One region of the Kitasatospora sp. NPDC088160 genome, then DNA from elsewhere that is predicted to be linked to it. Evidence: predicted binding sites of a transcription regulator. Region 1 holds the regulator's gene; the other holds the start of a gene.
What was found. The regulator HrcA, encoded in region 1, represses chaperone genes, less so after heat shock. The targets are predictions, from matches to a motif close to TTNGCACTCNGNNNNNCNGAGTGCNAA.

Region 1 (3,411 bases):
GGGGATGGCGGCGATCTGGCCGGTGACCTTGGTGAGCGCGGAGGCGAGGGCGCTGGGCCGGCCGGTGAGCTGGGCGGCGGCGCGGTCGGCGGCGAGTTCCCGGTAGCGGGACAGGAGCCGGGTGAGCAGGAAGCTGATGGCGTAGACGACCATCGACACCAGCGGGATGATCAGGGCGACGATGGCCGCGTTCTGGTCGTTGTTGTTGCGGTTGCCGCCCATGAACCCGCCGTACATGGCGATCCGGGTCATGGCCCCGGCGAGGACGCCGAGGAAGCCGGCGATGGTCATCACCGCGACGTCCCGGTGGGCGACGTGGGACAGCTCGTGGGCGAGGACGCCCTCCAGTTCCTCGGGCTCCAGCCGTCGCAGCAGGCCGGTGGTGACGCACACCACGGCGTTCTGCGGGTTGCGGCCGGTGGCGAAGGCGTTCGGCATGTCGTTGTCGGCGACCGCCACCCGGGGTTTGGGCATGTCGGCCAGCGCGCAGAGCCGGTCGATGGTGCCGTGCAGTTGCGGGTACTGCTCAGGGGTCACCTGGTGGGCGCCCATCGCCCGTTCGGTGATCTTGTCGCTGAACCAGAACTGGGCCACGAACAGCCCGCCGGAGATCAGGACGATCAGTGGCCAGGCGCCGCGCAGCAGCACGATCAGCAGACCGGTGAAACCGACGTACAGCAGCCCGATCACGAACATCGTCACGACCATGCGGCCGGTCAGACCGCGGTCGGGCGCGAAACGGGTGTGCTGGCCCGAGCTCGACATTGCTTGCTCCTCCATTCGCCGTCGTCTTCGATGCTGCCACCCGGACGGCCCCGCGGCACCACCCCCGCGCCGGGAACTGCGGGCAGGATCACTCCGGCCGGGCCGTTCCTGCCGTTGGGCCCGGGCCTTACACTGGCAGGTACGGTTTTGGCACTCGCAGGTTCAGAGTGCCAAAGCGGGTGCCGGAGCCGGGATCCTCCCGGAGCGGGCAGCAGCATGCGTGACACGAACGGACAACGTGCGAAGACGGAGGTGTGTGCCCCATGGCCGGTGAGGTTCGCCAGCTGGACGACCGCAAGCTCGCCGTGCTCCGCGCGATCGTCCAGGACTACGTGGGCACCGAGGAGCCGGTCGGCTCCAAGGCCCTGGTGGAGCGGCACAACCTCGGAGTCTCCCCGGCGACCGTCCGCAACGACATGGCGGCGCTGGAGGAGGAGGGCTACATCCACCAGCCGCACACCAGCGCCGGGCGCATCCCCACCGACAAGGGGTACCGCCTGTTCGTCGACAAGCTCGCCGAGGTCAAGCCGATGAGCGCCCCCGAGCGCCGGGCGATCCGGCACTTCCTGGACGGCGCCGTCGACCTGGACGACGTGGTCATGCGGACGGTGCGGCTGCTCGCCCAGCTCACCCGGCAGGTCGCGGTGGTGCAGTACCCCTCGCTGTCGCGGTCCACCGTCCGGCACATCGAGCTGGTGGCGCTGGCCCCGACCAAGGTGATGCTGGTCCTGATCACCAACACCGGCCGGGTCGAGCAGCGGATGGTCGACTGCCCGGGCCCGGTCGGCGAGACGGTCCTGGCGGACCTGCGGGCCCGGATCAACGCGCGGGCCGTCGGCCAGCGGCTGCCGGACGTGCCGGGGTTCCTGGAGGAGCTCCCGGCGGGTTTCGAGCCGCCGGACCGCCCGACCGTCAGCACGGTCCTGGCGACGCTGTTCGAAGCGCTCGCCGAGCAGAACGAGGAGCGGATCATGCTGGCCGGCACGGCCAACCTGACCCGCTTCGGGCACGACTTCCCCCTGACCATCCAGCCGGTGCTGGAAGCCCTGGAGGAGCAGGTCGTCCTGCTCCGCCTCCTGGGTGAGACGGCGGACGCCGCGATGACGGTCCGGATCGGGCGGGAGATCGCCTACGAGGGGCTGAATTCCACCTCGGTGGTGTCGGTCGGCTACGGTTCGGGCGACGAGAGCGTGGCCAAACTGGGTGTGATCGGTCCGACCCGGATGGACTATCCGGGCACAATGGGGGCGGTGCGTGCGGTGGCGCGGTACGTGGGCCAGATCCTGGCCGAGTCGTAGCACAGGCCGCCGTCGGAACCTCTGACGGCGGTGTCCAGTCGCAGCACTACTACAGGCGGAACAAGCGGAGCATTTGGTGGCCACGGACTACTACGCGGTACTCGGCGTCCGACGGGATGCGGGGCAGGACGAGATCAAGAAGGCCTTCCGGCGCCTGGCACGCGAACTGCACCCGGACGTCAACCCGGACCCGAAGACGCAGGAGCGGTTCAAGGAGATCAACGCCGCTTACGAGGTGCTCTCCGACCCGCAGAAGCGCCAGGTCTACGACCTCGGAGGTGACCCGCTCTCGCCGGGCGGCGGGGGCGCGGGCGGCTTCGGCGCGGGGGCGGCCGGCTTCGGCTTCTCCGACATCATGGACGCCTTCTTCGGCGCCGCGGCCGGCCAGCGCGGCCCGCGCTCGCGCACCCGCCGCGGCCAGGACGCCATGATCCGGCTGGAGATCACCCTGGAGGAGGCCGCCTTCGGCACCACCAAGGAACTCCAGGTCGACACCGCCGTCACCTGCACCACGTGCAGCGGCGAGGGCGCGGCCCCCGGCACCTCCGCGCAGACCTGCGACATGTGTCGCGGCAGGGGCGAGGTCTCCCAGGTCACCCGGTCGTTCCTGGGCCAGGTCATGACCTCCCGTCCCTGCCCGCAGTGCCAGGGCTTCGGCACCGTCGTGCCGACCCCGTGCCCGGAGTGCGCCGGCGACGGCAGGGTCCGCGCCCGGCGCACCCTGACCGTCAAGATCCCGGCCGGTGTCGACAACGGCACCCGGATCCAGCTGGCCGGCGAGGGCGAGGTCGGCCCCGGCGGCGGCCCGGCCGGCGACCTGTACGTCGAGATCGCCGAGACCACCCACACCGTCTTCCAGCGGCGCGGGGACGACCTGCACTGCACCGTCACCATCCCGATGACGGCCGCGTCCCTCGGCACCCAGGTGCCGCTGCAGACCCTGGACGGGCTGGAGGAGGTCGACATCCGGCCCGGCACCCAGTCCGGCCAGTCGATCCCGCTGCACGGCCGCGGCATCACGCACCTGCGCGGCGGCGGCCGGGGCGACCTGATAGTGCATGTCGAGGTGCAGACGCCCACCAAGCTCGACCCCGAGCAGGAGGAGCTGCTGCGCCGGCTCGCGGTGCTGCGCGGCGAGGAGCGGCCGTCCGGCCAGTTCGCGCCGGGCCAGCAGGGCCTGTTCTCGCGCCTCAAGGACGCGTTCAACGGCCGCTAGGCCCTAGGCCGGGGCCGCTACTGGGCCCTGGCCGTTCGCGCGGGGGTGCCGGGTTCTGCCCGGCGCCCCTTTCGCGTTCCCGATCCGCCCCACCCCCCGGAGGTTCCCCGCATGACCGCCCCCGTCTTCGTC
Region 2 (3,411 bases), on a different contig from region 1:
CATCTGTCCATTCTCCGGTAGAACGCCGTGTGGGCGGCCCCCCGAAGGGGACCGCCCACACGATCAGGAACCAGCCGATCCGATCGGTGCGATCAGGATCAGAAGTCCATGTCACCGCCCGGCATGCCGCCGCCGGCGGCCGCAGCGGCCTTCTCCGGCTTGTCGGCGATGACGGCCTCGGTGGTGAGGAACAGCGCCGCGATGGAGGCGGCGTTCTGCAGCGCGGAGCGGGTCACCTTGGCCGGGTCGATGATGCCCTCGGCGATCAGGTCGACGTAGGTGTTGGTGGCCGCGTTCAGGCCGTGACCGGCGGGGAGGTTGCGCACCTTCTCCACCACGACGCCACCCTCCAGGCCGGCGTTGGTCGCGATCTGCTTGATCGGGGCCTCCAGCGCGACCTTGACGATGTTGGCACCGGTGGCCTCGTCGCCCTCCAGCTCCAGCTTGTCGAAGGCGACCGAGGCCTGGAGCAGCGCGACGCCACCACCGGCGACGATGCCCTCCTCGACGGCGGCCTTCGCGTTGCGGACGGCGTCCTCGATGCGGTGCTTGCGCTCCTTGAGCTCCACCTCGGTGGCCGCGCCGGCCTTGATGACGGCCACGCCGCCGGCCAGCTTGGCGAGGCGCTCCTGGAGCTTCTCGCGGTCGTAGTCCGAGTCGCTGTTCTCGATCTCGGCGCGGATCTGGTTCACGCGGCCGGCGACCTGCTCGCTGTCACCGCCACCGTCGACGATGGTGGTCTCGTCCTTGGTGATGACCACCTTGCGGGCGGTGCCCAGCAGGTCGATGCCGGCGTTCTCCAGCTTGAGGCCGACCTCCTCGGAGATCACGGTGCCACCGGTGAGGATGGCGATGTCGCCGAGCATGGCCTTGCGGCGGTCGCCGAAGCCCGGGGCCTTGACGGCGACGGACTTGAAGGTGCCGCGGATCTTGTTCACGACCAGGGTCGACAGGGCCTCGCCCTCGACGTCCTCGGCGATGATGACGAGCGGCTTGCCGCTCTGCATGACCTTCTCCAGCAGCGGCAGCAGGTCCTTGACCGAGCCGATCTTGGAGTTGGCGATGAGGATGTAGGGGTCCTCGAAGGTCGCCTCCATGCGCTCCAGGTCGGTCGCGAAGTAGGCGGAGATGTAGCCCTTGTCGAAGCGCATGCCCTCGGTGAGCTCGAGCTCCAGACCGAAGGTGTTGCTCTCCTCGACGGTGATGACGCCTTCCTTGCCGACCTTGTCCATGGCCTCGGCGATGAGCTCGCCGATCTGGGTGTCGGCGGCCGAGATGGAGGCGGTGGAGGCGATCTGCTCCTTGGTCTCCACGTCCTTGGCCTGGGCCAGCAGCTGGTCGGAGACGGCGGCGACGGCCTTCTCGATGCCGCGCTTCAGGGCCATCGGGTTGGCGCCGGCGGCGACGTTGCGCAGACCCTCGCGAACCAGGGCCTGGGCGAGCACGGTGGCGGTGGTGGTGCCGTCACCCGCGACGTCGTCGGTCTTCTTGGCGACCTCCTTGACGAGCTCCGCGCCGATCTTCTCGTAGGGGTCCTCGAGCTCGATCTCCTTGGCGATGGAGACACCGTCGTTGGTGATCGTGGGGGCGCCCCACTTCTTCTCCAGCACGACGTTGCGACCCTTGGGGCCGAGCGTGACCTTCACTGCGTCGGCGAGCTGGTTCATGCCACGCTCAAGGCCGCGGCGAGCTTCCTCATCAAAGGCGATGATCTTGGCCATCAGAAGTGGTCCTCCGGGACACGGTCGACTGCTCGGACCAAGGGGTGCCCGCGACGGACGGCCCTGGTGTGCGGGGGTCCTTTCCCCTACCGCTCCCGGGGGCCTCACCGACCCGGTCCGCTGTCACTCTCACGCTGTGAGTGCTAACGCCAATAATTAGCACTCGGGGTGGTCGAGTGCAAGCCCAATCGCGATCCCGCGAGCCGCCCGGGGCGCTCCCGCCGACCCGCGCAACTCCCCGCCGGGGAACGCCGACGGGCCCGTACGACGCGTGTCGCACGGGCCCGTCGAGAAGCGAGTGGTCACCAGCCGTGGGCCGCGCCGAGCTCCTGGGGTCGGAAGGGGGTCACACCGCGGCGCGGACCATGTCCGCCTGCGGGCCCTTCTGTCCCTGGGAGATCTCGAACTCGACCCGCTGGCCCTCCTCGAGGGTGCGGTAGCCGTCCATCTGGATCGCGCTGTAGTGGACGAAGACGTCCGCACCACCGTCGACCGCGATGAAGCCGTAGCCCTTCTCCGCGTTGAACCACTTGACGGTGCCCTGAGCCATTCCGAACTCCCCTAGTGCTGTGCTGGCCCTTCACGCGCCCGCAGGTCGCGGGCCCGGGTCTGGTTTGAAGGCCGGCCCGGGGAACCCCCCCTGGGCGCAGCCGTGCACGCCGCAACCCTCCGCCGGGGGTGCCTGACGGCGCCCTGTGAGCGGGTGATTACGTCGACCGCGGCTGAATGTATCCGGATCGACGCCCTCTGCAACAGGGTCAGCTGCGGGGAATTCCGGCACCACGCCAAGGGGCAGGACGGGCCAAAGCGGGAGGAATTCGGCATTTCACGCCGGACATAGCGGACGGATTACTGCAAATCCCCGCGGGAATTCTGACATCTGCCTGACATGTTTCACGGCCCAGGCACCCGACCGGTCTCAGCGGCCGGACGACCGTCCGGCGATTCGCGGGTGATTCGCGGGTGATTCGCGGGTGAGGATGAGGGGAAGCCCTGTTCCCAACCGAGCCACACTCTACTCCGACTTGACCCCGCCATATTCCCGCCGAAATGCGGCCGGCCGCCCGTGCGTACGGAGAACGGAATTCCGTACGCGCGGACGGCCGGTCGGACGAGCGGCTCGGGCGGGGTGCCCGGATCGGGGCGCGGCTCAGCAGCCGCCGGCCACCGCCGGGATGATCGAGACGCTGGCGCCGTCCGCGATCCCGGTCGCCAGGCCCTCGGCGAAGCGCACGTCGTCGTCGTTCACGTAGACGTTGACGAAGCGGCGCAGCTTGCCGGCGTCGTCCAGGATGCGGGCGGCGATCCCCGCGTGGTTCTTCTCCAGGTCGGCGATGACCTCGCCCAGGGTGGCGCCCTCGGCGGCCACCTCGGCGGCGCCGCCGGTGTAGGTGCGCAGGATGGTGGGGATACGGACGTTGGCGCTCATGGTTCTCCTAGCGGACAGGGCCCAGCGGGGTGGGGGGATTCAGGCGGACGCGAGGCCGGCGTCGTGGAAGGACGCCAGGGTCGGGCGGATGACGGCGGTCATCCCGGCCCCGGCGACGGCGTCCAGGGTCTTCAGGCCGTCGCCGGTGTTGATCGCGACGGTCTCCTTGGCCGGGTCCAGCTGGCCGGTCTCCACCAGCTTCTTCAGCACGCCGACGGTCACCCCGCCCGCGGTCTCGGCGAAGACGCCCTCGGTCCGGGC

Region 2: the regulator HrcA is predicted to act here: its motif matches at 1,878-1,904, upstream of groL (chaperonin GroEL).

Annotation. Positions count from the first base shown of each region.
Region 1 is NZ_JBIUSS010000004.1:123,459-126,869, forward strand. Features, by position in the region: gene htpX (zinc metalloprotease HtpX) at 1-765, opposite strand, end outside; gene hrcA (heat-inducible transcriptional repressor HrcA) at 1,029-2,063, shown strand; gene dnaJ (molecular chaperone DnaJ) at 2,140-3,279, shown strand; gene ACIOGZ_RS07370 (16S rRNA (uracil(1498)-N(3))-methyltransferase) at 3,391-3,411, shown strand, end outside.
Region 2 is NZ_JBIUSS010000027.1:124,694-128,104, forward strand. Features, by position in the region: gene ACIOGZ_RS34385 (hypothetical protein) at 1-3, opposite strand, end outside; gene groL (chaperonin GroEL) at 99-1,721, opposite strand; gene ACIOGZ_RS34395 (cold-shock protein) at 2,068-2,271, opposite strand; gene ACIOGZ_RS34400 (MoaD/ThiS family protein) at 2,872-3,150, opposite strand; gene thrC (threonine synthase) at 3,190-3,411, opposite strand, start outside.